2 regions of the Thalassoroseus sp. genome follow, and region 2 is predicted to be linked to the other one. Evidence: riboswitches for the same ligand, from Rfam matches in the RefSeq annotation. Region 2 holds a riboswitch; the other holds the start of a gene.
The links. A riboswitch is a leader RNA that binds a small molecule or an ion and turns the genes downstream of it on or off. The one in region 2 is predicted to bind cobalamin.
Positions count from the first base shown of each region.

Region 1: linked by a shared signal. The riboswitch ahead of AC5DDB_RS07240 (DUF1559 family PulG-like putative transporter) and the one ahead of AC5DDB_RS11245 (DUF1559 domain-containing protein) in region 2 are both predicted to bind cobalamin.

Region 1 is NZ_CFHRBF010000004.1:282,015-289,045, reverse strand. It holds gene AC5DDB_RS07255 (glycosyltransferase family 4 protein) at 1-63, shown strand, start outside; gene AC5DDB_RS07250 (cobalamin-binding protein) at 42-971, opposite strand; gene AC5DDB_RS07245 (DUF6580 family putative transport protein) at 982-1,644, opposite strand; gene AC5DDB_RS07240 (DUF1559 family PulG-like putative transporter) at 1,795-2,709, opposite strand; cobalamin riboswitch at 2,837-3,063, opposite strand; gene AC5DDB_RS07235 (hypothetical protein) at 3,127-3,630, opposite strand; gene AC5DDB_RS07230 (DUF1559 domain-containing protein) at 3,896-4,858, opposite strand; gene gap (type I glyceraldehyde-3-phosphate dehydrogenase) at 5,408-6,433, shown strand; gene rpe (ribulose-phosphate 3-epimerase) at 6,699-7,031, shown strand, end outside.
Region 2 is NZ_CFHRBF010000007.1:160,006-167,036, forward strand. It holds gene AC5DDB_RS11240 (DUF4465 domain-containing protein) at 1-4,012, opposite strand, end outside; gene AC5DDB_RS11245 (DUF1559 domain-containing protein) at 4,142-5,266, opposite strand; cobalamin riboswitch at 5,373-5,561, opposite strand; gene AC5DDB_RS11250 (glycogen/starch/alpha-glucan phosphorylase) at 5,652-7,031, opposite strand, start outside.

The DNA of each region.
Region 1 (7,031 bases), on a different contig from region 2:
AGTCGGTTGTTCTTCTCAGATGCGGAAACCGCTCTTGCCGTTCACGAGCAATCGGTTCCGTAAGTCCAGCCGGATCCGGAATGACCGAATTCGAACTTGCGATCGTGGAGAATCTCGGCGAGGATTTCCGCCGACTCCACGAGTCTCGGGCCTGGGCGATTGAAGTATTGATTGCCATCGGTGAGGAACACCCGACCGGATTGAACCGCACGCAACTGTTGCCATTCCTTGCGGTCGGTTAACGCGGAAAGCTCCGCCTGAATGCGCGGGATATCGAACCCGCAGGGCATGATGGCAATCACATCCGGGTCCGCTGTTTGCAGATCATTCCAGTCCATCCAGGGGGAATGCTTGCCAGCTGTTCCGAGTAGATTGCGACCGCCGGCGATCTCGACCAACTCTGGCACCCAATTTCCGGCAGCCATCAGCGGATCGATCCACTCCAGACAAACGATCGACGGGCGATCGGGCAGCGTGTTGACTTGCTGACGCAGTCTTAGCAGTCGTGATTGCAAGTCGGCAACCAGTGTTCGACCGCGTTGGGGAACATTGGCGGCATTGGCGACCGTCTGAATGTCATTCCAGACATCCGCCAACGCCATCGGCGATAGTGAGACAATTCGCGGCGAGGATCGCACCAAGTCTTGAATTGCCCGTTCGACATCCTTCAAACTCACCGCACAGACCTCGCACTGGGCCTGCGTGATGATGAGTGTCGGTTCTAACTCATCGAGAACCTTCGTATTGACATCGTAAACCGAAATGGCGTTCTGCAGGACGGCTTTGACTTGCCGATCAATTTCACCACTCGCAGCGGAGGCATCGACTTTGGATCGTGAGCATTCCGGAAGTTCGATGATCCCAGCGGGATAGTCGCACTCGTGCGATCGGCCGACAAGTTGATTCTGCAAACCGAGCGCGCATACGATTTCCGTCGCGCTGGCGATCAGTGAAACAATTCGTTCCGGCATCAGCATGCAATCACGAAACAACGTCGGCGGTTGCGCCAGATGTAGCCACAGCCGGGGCCGGTCGCGATGCGAATTGTCGACCGAAACCGAACAACAGCATCGAGAAGAATCCGCAGCTGATCAGGGAGTTGCGGAAGAACGGCAAACCGGCGATGTAGCAGTCCATCAATCCGCTTGCGGTGTGCGGATAGAAGCCCATCGTCCACCAGCTGCCGAAATTCGTGATCAAGAAGAATGCGACTTCGCTAACGAATGCGAGTGTCAACACAGACATCGCCGAGCATTTGTGACGAAGAAACAGCCCCAGTGTGGCCGTGACCAGGAAGCCGAGGTAGACGAATTCCATACCGCGATAAAACGCCCAATCGAAATTGCCGGAGAACAACCAGATGCCGAGGTCGCCAACGAACAACATGAGCAACGGTGCAAAAAACGCCCATCGTCGATGCGAAAAGTAAGCTGCTCCGAACAACACCGTGGCCGAAAACGGGGAAAAGTTCCACGGGTAGACGGTCTCACTGGGAGTGATTTTCATGCCCCAAATCGCTTCTAACGCATACGGCATCATCCGCATGACAAGAGCATAAATCATCAGCCCAAGAAGCAAGTTCCGCGGAGCGCCGCCCGTGGTTGGGGATTGTTCGCTTGGTCGAGTGGAGTTGTGAGAATTCATGTTCTCTTCGTTTCTGTAGATCCAGGAGAATTCATTCGCAGTTGTATCGAATTCGAGCAAAGTGTGCTACGTCTCCGAGACTGTGCGTGTCGGAAGCACGTCGCTCAGTGTCGTTCCCGGATGGGTAGCACGCCTTTGCGTCCGTCGAGATCACTCGCGGTCGAAGATTTCATCTTGTCGTTGTGGGTCATCGAGATTGCCATTACTGGCAAAGCCGAGTCGGTGTTCCTGCATTAAGTCGGCTTGTTCTTGGGAGACAAAATTGCTGCCCGGAATCTCGATTCGCCATTCTCGCGGTCGGCTTTCGACATGTCCATCGAGGAAGGCGATATTCGCGGTATCGAGGTGTCGGAAGTGAATCGTGGGAAAGTTTTTGCTCGGAGGGATAATCGTCCAGTTTTCTTCGAAGCTAAACTCCGGTGGCGAGAATGAAGTCATTCTGACTTGGGCGGCATCCGCAAACGCAACGGTATTTGTTGTCGAGCGAACGTCCCGAAATTTCCGAGCCAGCGGTGTTCGAGACGGCTGAGCTGTATAGCTTGGCGGTGGGTATTCGACACCGGATTCTCGGGAGAGATACACGGCGTTATAGCCGAACCCAGATGCCGGCCGACCGAAACGCACATTGTCCATTTGCGTTTCACCGAAGTTCGGGCATTGGAACGCCGTGTAGTTGGTTTCCATGAACGGGCTAAGGGGACCGCCAGCAAAGTCGAGTTGCAAGTCAGGATCGGTTTCGTCGTAGTTCACGATCCCAAACCAGAACTGAGCGGCACCTTGACTGCCCGAATAGGTGGCGAGGTAGTGCATGCGGTCGGCGTTCTCGACGACATACGGCACGAACGATTCGTAGTGGATGTCGGCGTAATTGTGCATCGCCAGCGTGATCTGCTTAAGCCGACTGCGACACTGCGTTCGACGGGCCGCTTCACGAGCCTGCTGCACGGCAGGTAATAACAACGCGATCAGAATCGCGATGATCGCAATCACAACTAGCAGTTCAATCAACGTGAATCCGCGGGGCTTCGAAGCGCGGATTCCTAGCGGCGAACCAAAACTCTGCATGACAATCTCCCGTTGTCACGAAATCCGCGCAGTGTGACAGGAGATCGGAAGGAGAAACGAACCGCATGGCCAAGCCAAACGTTTGTTCGCATCGCAGCCGAGACACCCAACCCGCGCAGAGTCCGTATGATCAGTGACGGTTGCAGGCAGGTCTTCTGGCTTTCGGATCGTTCTACTGACTGCGTCTTCCCGCGATGTCGTTTCGCAGTGACTTTTCGACCGCAAGCCGTGATGCACTTGCGATTATGCAGCGTTCGTCCCCGATTACAGCGGCGGGACCGCGCCGGATTCGCACCGGACTTCCCTATTCTTTCACCACCACATGTGGCGAACACCTCAACCGCGACTCATCATAGTGGGGATTGCCCAAACGTCAACGCCTTAGAATTATCAATTCGCTATGGTGTCGAATTGGCACTACTTCATCAAACGAATCGCGAGATCATATTCGGCACCATTCGGGGTAACCGTTACGGTTACTTGGCTCATTCCGGGATCACTGAACATTGGAGGAACTGTTTCCCGGGCGCCTTCAGCCATTGCGTCGGCTTCCGACATTCCGTCGGGAATTGGTGTGCCGTCCGGACGTGCAATGCGGTTGACGGTCACCTTGTAAACACCTTCAACCGCTCCAGCTTGCTGTTCGATGTCGAGCCCGGCAATTGGTGTCGTAAGAGTGTATTTGCCGTTGTCATCCGTCCGGCCATAGGCCGTTTGTGCGCTGTCACCACCGTAGTCCGCTGGGTGGAAAACCACGTTTGCTCCGGCGACCGGTTTGCCATCGGCTGTGACGGTACCCGAAACCGGGATGAGTTTGTCCGCGTAATCCGGTAGTTCCACGCCACCACCGCAACCGGAGACGACAGCAATTGTCAGCAGTAGGCTAGGTGCGTAACTTCGCAAGCGATTTGTCCGGTGCATTCTCGTATGTCTCGATCGAAATGTTGAGCGATGGGATGCTCGGCGTTGTGGAGGAGGCAAGTTTCGGAAGAAGCAAAGAGCGGAGATGCGGAAACACGGGACACGCAAGCACGTTGCAAAACTGTGTCCCGTGAGGTTCCAATCTCTGAAAATCGAAGACCAGCGGGAGAGCCGATTTTTGTAGGTCTTCTTGAATACCGGCTTGGAAAGACCGAATAACTGAGGTTCTCCAATCTCCCCCGGACACTGAGGACATTCAGGCGGTCTAGAACTCTTGAAGGACTTGTCCGTCGGCGATTCGTTCCAAATTGAGGCGGGTAGTTGCATCGGTGGTGTCGCTGATGAATCGCACGCTACCATCGGCCAACATGACTTGAATGCCGCCGGGGTGCCAGCTTCCAGTGTAGGCCCAGCTGCCAAGCAACGGCTTGCGGTCGGTGCCGCCGTAGAAGGTGTTATTCGGTTTGGTAAGTCGCAGGCTCAATCCATTCTGAACCCAACCGCGACCACCCCAATTCGCGTTGCTACCGTTGCCACAGCAAGCTTTACGGGTTTCCGCCATCGCGACGGTGTTCGAGGTGCCGTCCGTGATGTCCGCGATTCGGCATTTGCTGTTGTCGTCAAACATCGTGCGGTTGACGCCCGCTCCCTGCCAGTTGTTACAGGTGTTGTAGTTGTTGTAGTAGACGATGAAGTCGTAGTTCGTCCGTTGGTCTGGCGTTCCGCTCGGCGGGTTGTATGTCGTGCTGGTGCTCGCGCCGACAGGTCCGATATCGGACGGGCACGAGAAAATCGAGAATTCCTGAGCGATCAATGCTCCGTTTGTTGAGGCTTCACCGCCATACAAGGGAATGGACCCGCCAGACGCGTAATCGTCGAAAGCCAAGTTGAAGTTCAACTGCTCATACATGTTGTTGAGGTCCAGGTACGGCAACAGGAAGACCAACCCATTCAGGTTGGACGCCGTCGCTGGTCGAGTCCCAGAGGCACAAGAGCCGCTGTCAATTTGAGCCGGCGGAAAGGTTCGGTAGGTGTCGTGATAATTGTGAAGCGCGAGGCCGAATTGCTTGAGTTTGTTCTTACATTCGGTTCGGCGAGCGGCTTCACGTGCTTGCTGAACGGCAGGAAGTAAAAGGGCAATCAAGATTGCGATAATCGCAATCACGACGAGGAGTTCAATCAGCGTGAATCCACGGTGTAAGCGCACGGGTTTCGCAGTTGTCGACATCGCAGGCCTTCTAGATAACACTCGGTTGGTTCAGCACGGGAGGAAATCGGTAGATCTCAGTAGCGGAAGCGCGGCTGTTTCGGTCGAAAGCAACTCGCGTGCCGAGGTTGGTGAGAATCCGTGCTTTCATGGAACTGCTGGAATGACGACTCGTGAAATCGCTCCGACAGACGTTTTTCCAGAGATTTTACAAGACCTGGATCATAGGCAGGAGTCTGTTGATTCGTTTGGCGACCATGCGCGATAAAGTCGCACCAAGCAATGATTTGAGCGTCGGCGCACGGAAGGCCAGTTGGGATTCATCATCGAATCGACGAATTTGGATTCCGCCGATTCTTTGGGTTGGCTCCCGTGGGTGCTTGTCGAGGTTTCCACGCAAGACTACAATCGTCGCGCTGACCCAGCGGTGCACTGCACTCGCTGTGCGCCCGGAAGTGCACTCACGCTTGAATTCAGTCGTGAGGATCGGTAAGAGGACGTTTTGTAGAATTTCGAACCGCCAGTTAAAAAGTCGTAACGGCTGGCTCAAGCATCGTGAGGAGTGTATCCGTGGCAGCTGTGAAAGTTGGAATTAACGGTTTTGGACGTATCGGTCGCGTGACGTTTCGTGCGTTGGCGGCTCGACCTGAGGAATTTGAAGTCGTTGCCATTAACGATCTCTCCGATCCACAGGCGTTGGCCAATTTGCTGCGGTATGACAGTGTTCAAGGCAGGTTCCCTGGCGATGTCTCAGCCGACGGCGACACGTTGATCGTCAATGGCAAGTCGATCAAAGTTCTTTCCGAACGTAACCCTGCTGACTTGCCTTGGGGAAGCATGGGCGTCGATGTTGCGTTGGAATCGACCGGTTTCTTCACCAAGAAAGCGGCTGATGGCAAACCCGGCTACGATAGCCACCTGACCGCCGGTGCGCGGAAAGTCGTGTTGTCGGCTCCTGCCAAAGACAAACCCGATATGACCGTCGTGACCGGTGTCAACGACGATCAACTCACCAGCGAACACAAGTCGATCTCCAACGCGAGCTGCACCACCAACTGCTTGGCTCCGATGGTCAAAGTGTTGCAAGACGATTTGGGTGGCATCGAGCACGGCTTGATGACGACCTGTCATGCTTACACAAACGATCAAAAGATTGCCGACCAAATTCACTCGGATCCTCGTCGGGCTCGTGCTGCGGCAATCAACATCATTCCGACCTCGACCGGAGCTGCTAAAGCGGTTGGTCAAGTGATTCCTGAAGTGGATGGCTTGCTGACCGGGATTGCTCTGCGGGTTCCGGTTCCGGCCGGTAGTATCACCGACTTGGTGGTCAATCTGAAGGAAGACAAGTCGGCTGACGAAATCAACGCCGCGATGAAGGCTGCCGCTGAAGGCAAGCTGAAAGGCGTGATGCAGTACACGACCGATCCAATCGTTTCGACCGATATCATCGGTAATTCCCACAGCTGTATTTTCGATGCCTCTTGGACCACCAAAATTGGTCCGAAGATGGTGAAGATCTTGGGTTGGTACGATAACGAGTATGGATATTCGATGCGAACCGCAGACATCATCAAGAAAGTCGCCGGTTTGTAGAATCCGTTCGAAGTCAGCCTGGCGAGATGCCGACAAATTGTCTGCGTTTCGCAGTCAGACACATAGCCGAGGCCGTAACTTCTTGCGGTCTCGGTAAGTCTGGCTTGCCGTTTTGATGGTACAGGGTTCTAGCGATTGCGTCGTGTTGGTTGTCGTTTCCTCGGACTCGCACTAGACGACAGACCATTCGCAAGACACAATAGTCGCTTGAGGAGTGAGGACGCTCAAACCCTCAAAGCAACCAAGTGTAGTTAGATCGAATTCAATGAGTCGGCAGGAAGTTCAAAATCAACTCGCCCAGGCGACCCCAGTGATTGCACCTTCGATGCTTAAGTGCGATTTCGGTCGGCTTCGTGAGGAAGTCGAATCGCTTGTCTCGGCTGGAGCTGGCCTGATCCATTGGGACGTGATGGACGGCAACTTCGTGCCGAATTTGTCTTACGGCGCGATGGTGATCGAGAGCGTTCGCAATGTGGGAGACATCCCTTGCGAAGCTCATCTGATGATTTCTGATCCCGAGAAGTACGTCGACGAGTATTTGCAAGCCGGCTGCGACATTGTTACGTTTCATGTCGAAGCCATCGACGATCCCCTGCCG
Region 2 (7,031 bases):
CGCCATTGATCAGCGAGGTCGAAATCGGCGTTTCTTCGAACTGCGAGAGCGGCGAATCGATGATCGGTTCCGCCACGGCAATTGAAATCGAATCCGTGTCAGTCAGTGGTTGATTGCCGATATGAGCGAGATCGTTTGTGGTGAACGTTAGGATATCTTCACCAAAAAAATCGGCGTTTGATCGATAGGTGAGCCCATCCAATGCAGTATTGACGTGGGCTAAGGACCCACGAAATCGAAGGGTGCTATCGGCAATACCATCGCCGGTGGTCAAGGTCAGGCCGTTGGTCGTGCTGAGTGTCAGTGTGCCGCCGTTGACGCTCAGGGTCACTTCGACAGGTTCATTACCTGTACCGATGTCCGGGTCAGACACAGAAATGCTGTTACTAGTTGCATTCGAGAATACTAGGTCGCTCAGAAAATTCACCGTTTGCGAACTAGGCACTGTATTGATTGGGCTGTCATTGACCGGGGCGATAATCAGATCAATCGTCGTCATTGCAGTTTGCGATCCGCCACCACCCGTGTGACCGAGGTCATCGACACTGATCGTCAGAACCGCTGAGCCGAAGTAGTCTGCATCCGGGCGAAAGACCAGACCGTCGAGCTGCCGATTCAAGTTCTCGATGGTGTCAGTGACCTCGATCGTCAATCCACTCAACTCACCCCACGAGAGCGAGCCGTTGGTTACGGCCAACGTCAGTCCCACCTCGTTGCTAGTAGCATCAGGATCACTCAATGCAATACGATTATTATTGAAGTTCGAGAAAACTAGCGACGCGTCTTCATCGATATTTTGAACCATGGGAGCAGTGATGATAGGCGGTTGATTCAAGATGTGCACCGTCAGTGTGACATCGTTACCGTCGCCGCCGCCGTAGCTAATTCGCGTTTCGAAACCGTCGAAAACGATTGAGTCGCCCTCTGCAAGTCCATTCAGATGACCGACCGAACTCGACGCTGTATCCGCCAAGTCAACGATGGTAAATTCATCGCCATCGGTTGGTATATAGCTAGGGGCAAACTGAATTGTCAGCGAGACATCATTCCAGTTGACTAGCCGATTGTTTCCTAAAAACTGCAGTTGGTCATAGTCGACTGTAGGAGTTCCCGTGTTGGAAATGTCGACCGTGATTCCTGAAGCCGATTCATCAAATGAAACGGACGCGGCGTCGACGCTGAATTCACCATCGGGCACAAGGTTGCCGATCAATTGCACATCACCACTCGTCGTGAGATCGACGCCATCGCTACCAATAATTTCCGCACCGATCAATGTCACCTCACTCACACCGGCAACAGTGACGGTGTCGAGGGTGATCGTTGTGGTATTGATGTTGTCGCCGATTGTTACACCCAAAGAACCGAGATGGGCGATTTCTGCGTCGGTCAGGTTGAGCACACCGGTTGCACCGCCGAGTCCGATAGACGTACCTGGCGACAGCGGTTGCACAGTCGGGATAACATTGGTGAAGATACCCCCAATCTCTAAAGCGTCCGTGATCAATGTGACGGCCGTAGGCCCGTTGCCTGACACCGAGTTACCGAAAACTAACGCCGAGGCGGACACGGCAACCGGTTGGTTCACTGTAACGTTCGCCTGCAAGTTGACTGGGCCTGATGTCGTTAGTGAGTCGTCAAGTACGAACTCGTCCGTCGTCACCGCGAGCGAATTGTCGGCGAGATCGAAGGCGGTGGCGAAAATGACTTGATCTGTGCCGGCTTGCGTGTCAATGACGATGCCGGCCGTGATGTTCGCCAGCGGAACCTCCATCGTATGCTCGTCAATTCTGACAACTCCAGTTCCTGTTCCGTGGAGCGTGTTCGCTGGGTCGGTCACACGGAGATTGTCATCGACGATACTGAAGCTTAATGTGTCGTCAGAGTCGCCGCCGTTGACATCGGTGATCGTCAATTGTCCGCCGGCCAGTACAACATCGGTTTCCGCAGGTGGTCCCATCGGTTCAAGGATGGTCAGAGTCACATCGTTCCCGTCACCACCAATGTAACTAATCCGAACGGTCCGAGTAATTTGCTGAACCGGATTCTGCAATTCGAACTCAGTTCCTTCCGGCAGGTCGTTAAAGGTACCGGTGATCGGCTGCGACGATTGATTATCGAGAATGGTGAAGACATCACCTGACAACGGGGCAAACTCCAAACCCCGCGACAATGTTGCTCCGTCTAGATTGATTTCCGTCGCTGCAGCGGTGACAACGATTTGATCGTACTCGGTTCCTGCTGTTGTGCCACCGAGGACGATGGCCACATCACCACCCGAGAGATTGAAGTTCCCATCGATCGTCAGTTGGCCACTTTGTTCACCAGGGGAAACTTTGCCATTGCCAGCTGCGACCACATTCCCTCGCAGACGACCACGCCCCGAGAGCATGCTTAAGTCACTGAGTGTCAATGTACCCATTGCTGGCAAGTGAAGTTCGCCATCCACATGCAACTGCTCTCCTTCCGCAAGCAGGAAATCTGTGGATAGTTCCACTGTGGCGGTCGCGAGAATTTCATAGCGATCGGTGCCAGTACCACCGTCAATATTCCAGGTTCCGGTGTATTCACTAGTGGCAATGTCTTGGAATGTAATTGTGTCCGCGTCTGCACCGGCATTGATAGTGATTGAAGTCACGCCGTCTAAGTTCAAGGTGTCGTTGCCATGCGAGTTACTAGAGTTGTCAATGTTAAGGCTAGTATTCGTGATACTAAAATGAGTGACATCGACAGAGTCAGTGAGATTGACGACTAGACTTGCAATATTCGAGCCAAGAACCTCCAACGGTTCGATGCCATGAAACGCAACGATGGCAGAGTCGAGTTGCAACGAACCGTTGGTAAGATCGTCGTGGTTGAGCGTGAGTGCGTCGAATGTGCCCCCGTCGATGGTGAGTGTATCGCCGGTAATATGCGAACCGCCGTTGATGGTGATTGGAATGTCGATCAAGTCGTTGTTCTGGTCGATCGTGAACGAGTCGTCATCGTTGGACCCGTTGAGAGTCAACGATGTGATGTCGGCCAACGGTTGTCGTAAGACTTCCATGCCGTTGGCGGTCACGATCAGATCGGGGCCGTCAACGTCTACCACGAATGTATCGGGAGCGCCATCGTCGGCATCTTCACCAGCATCAAGAATGGGATTCGATGATGGGGGCGTTTGGAAGAAGAGACTATCGATCGCAAAGTATGCGGGTGTATTCATTCCGAAGTCGCCCACGTCGGATGAACTTAGGTTGAAGTGCAAACTTCGAGCGTCCGCCAGTGTTGATAGATCGAGCAATTCCCAAGTGTCGAGAATGTAGTCCTGCGAGTTATCGTTGAAGCGATAGTCGGCGAGGTAGAAATCGACTTCGACCCCCAGGGCTTCTCCGTCTTCACCGATTCCATACACACTCAACTTGAAGAAATCGGGATCATCGCCGGTGGAACCGCCGAATTGTTTGGCGAACAAGTCGCCGTCACGCATGGAAAGGGCTGCATAGGTTGTGTTGGAGATCAATGCCGTTTCAATCCGATAGCCATCTGGCAGAGTGATCGTCGGCAAACCGCGAAGCTGTTCTTCGTCGTTCGGATCCAGACTTCCATTGGAACCAAAAGCCAGCCCGTAGTTGTCGTCTCCGCTGCCTGCTCCTGATCCTGCGAAAGCACTATGTTGATTCGAGAAACCGGGGGTGCTGTTGTCGGTCTCGTTCGAGACGGCGAACCCGCTCCAACTACCGAAGGTCAAATCGTAGGTATTGGAAAACTCAACTCCGCCGCTTTCGATACTACCGACTTGCACATCACCGAAAGGCCCGGCTTCGACGGTGCCATTCGGATCAGGGCCATTGAAGTGTGATTCTGCATCCAGTGGAACATCATCGAAATCCACGACTGCAGTTAGCAGTGTTCGTTCTTCGAGCATTTCAACGCACGCCACCTCAAAAACTTGGGGCTGAAATCGCCGACGCGGAACACGATTAGTCTTAGGAACGGGAACCCAACTTAGAAGCCAATGAGTCAGTTGCATGAACACAATCCTGCGTAAAGAAAGAATCAGTGAAGGTCGCGCAACTTCGTTGCGCGTCGTTCCTAGTGCGAACGGAGGCAACGCGCGGGTCTTTCGAAGTCGCTGCAGATACGGAGAACAGAAGGTGGTTTAGAAGTCGTCGACGACTTCGCCGCCTTGTCGCGAAAGCAGTGCGGCTAAGGTGATAACATCAATGGATTCGTTGATAAAACGGGCCGATCCATCGACGAGTAGAAACTGCGAGCCACCACTGTGATAACTATGAAACTCTTGGCCAAAATCGCAGCCGAGTTTACCAGGTGGATTCGCGGTGCCTCCGAAGGTCACGCAGGCTTGCCAACTGGTATCACCTGCAGACGCATAACGTCCATTGAGCGGGGCACTTTGGTCGAACACATTCTTGTGACCAATCCAAATCGAGTGAATTCCCTCGGGAGCTTCACCGACAAAAATGGTGTTGGTTGTCCCATCGGTAACATCTTTGATGCCGACGCTCGGGGCGGACAGCAACGGAAACATGCCCCGGTAAGACACTGAGCCGGTCCCGCTGCCATAGTTGTTTTGGCAATTCGTCGCCGGGTAACAACGTAATCCGCGTTCCCCGTAATTGCCTCCGTAATCCGTCCTGGCGAACAGATCACTAGAGCTAGGTTGATCGCCGTTCGGCTTAAGCATCACTCCGGATGGCATCGAGGGGCAAATGTAAGTCGTGAGCACTGTCTGGCCGACAGGGACGTTGTCGGTATGGACATACCATTCGCTTTGGTTGATTTGATCGTAGAGATTGCTTTGCTCGAGACCTGGGAGAATCGCTGCTCCCCAACTCAGTGAGAGTGCAGAGGCTTTGAGTGTCGGATCGGAAGCGTTCGCCGACGTCAGCGTTCCACCATACCCACCCCGCGGAAAGCTGCGATAACTCGAATGGTAGTTGTGCAGCGCAATGCCAATTTGTTTCAGGTTATTCTTGCATTGCAGTCGTCGCGCGGATTCACGAGCTTGTTGGACGGCGGGTAACAACAACGCGATTAGAATCGCAATAATCGCAATGACGACTAACAATTCGATCAGCGTAAATCCACACCGGGGAATCCTTCGGGAAAGGCTAGCGTCTCGCCAATTCGCGAGCGTTTGACACGGGCCCGCTGAAGCACGGCCGGGACATATGTTCCTCAACCGGTTGCAAGGCTGGCGGGTATGTGGGGGCTGGCATAAATCGCTATGCAGCGTCCACCACTCCGTAGTGAAGCGAGACATTGTTCGGTCCTTTCAGCGCCAAGAAACTTCGGCTGCGGAAAGGCACTCGCGCAGACACCGTGCGCACTCAACAATGCCTTCCAAGGACGCTTGAAGCCGAAGCATCTCCCGGCAAACCTGTTGGGCCGTATTCTGACTCGCAAGTCGAACGGCTGCCGAACGCCTTCCCGCAAGCCCAGCTTGCAGTGGCATTGTGTTCGGCCGCCTTCTTGCACACAGCGGCGGTCCCGCGCCGGATTCTCACCGGCTTCCTGTTCGATTGGTTCGATCGAACGCCCAACGGGTTTCTAGACGGCGAACATAACCGAGTTCTCCAGTCTTGGCAATTGCCAATCGAAAGACGACCGAAAAAAAACGACCGCGGCCCCTGTTCGGTTTCGACTCGTTAAGGAATCGGGCACGGCTTGGCATTCCAGATCTGACTGGCGTACTCCGAGATCGTGCGGTCGCTAGAGAACTTGCCGGCACATGCGATATTGGTAATCGCTTTTCGGCACCATTCCGATTGGTTTAAATAGGATTTGCCAACTTGTTGTTCGGCTTCGGCATAAGATGTTAGGTCGGCAAGATGCATGAAGTAATCCCCATTGAGTAGCGTTGTAAGCAGGGGGGCGAATACTCCAGGTTCGTCGCGGCTAAAGTGATTGTTGATGATCAAATCTAAGACCTCTTGAGTTTCCGGTTCGTTCTCATAGTGCCATTGCGGGTTGTACCATTCACGGCTTTTGACGACCTGTTCGGCGTTAAGTCCAAACAAGAAGAAGTTTTCTTCGCCGGCTTCCTCCGCCATCTCAATTGTCGCGCCGTCTCGTGTGCCGATTGTCAATGCACCGTTCATCATGAACTTCATGTTGCCCGTCCCGCTGGCTTCGTATCCGGCCGTCGAGATTTGTTCTGAGACGTCACTCGCAGGAATGAGTTTCTCCGCCAGAGAAACATTGTAGTTCGGTATGAACAGGACTTTGAGTTTCTCACGCACCTGTGGGTCGGCATCAACCACGGATGCAATATTGTTGATCAGCTTGATGATCAGTTTCGCCAATTGGTATGCCGGAGCCGCCTTGCCTGCAAAGAAGAACGTGCGTCGTGGAATCTCAATGCTCGGGTCTTTTCTGATTCGGTTATACAGAACGATGATATGCAAAGCATTCAATAGCTGTCGTTTGTACTCATGGATCCGTTTGATTTGGCTATCAAAGATCGTCTCCGGGTCCACACTGTGACCCGTCTTGTACTTTAGCCATGTTGCAAAACGTTTTTTCGCGGACTGTTTCGCCTTGAGAAACTCGTTCTGAAAACTTGCGTCATCAGCGAGTGGTAACAAGCCTTGTAGTTGATCCAGGTCAGTGACCCAGCCATCGCCGACTTGAGCTGTGATCAATTTAGCAAGTTCCGGGTTAGCCAGTAACAACCATCGTCGCGGAGTGACTCCATTGGTTTTGTTGTCGAACCGCTCTTGGAACATTTCGCCGAAATCTGAAACCACACGGGTTCGCAAAAGATCGGAGTGAATCTGCGCCACACCATTGATGCAATGGCTACCAACGATTGCCAAATTCGCCATGCGGACCAGCCGAGGGTGCCCCTCTTCGATCAAGCTCATGCGTGCTAGTCGATTCGGGTCGTCGGGATACTGACTTTCAACCTCACGCAGGAATCGTCGATTGATTTCAAAAATGATCTCTAGTAGTCGAGGACATGCAAGCTCGAAAAAGCGGATGGGCCATTTCTCTAATGCCTCTGGGAGTAACGTGTGATTCGTATA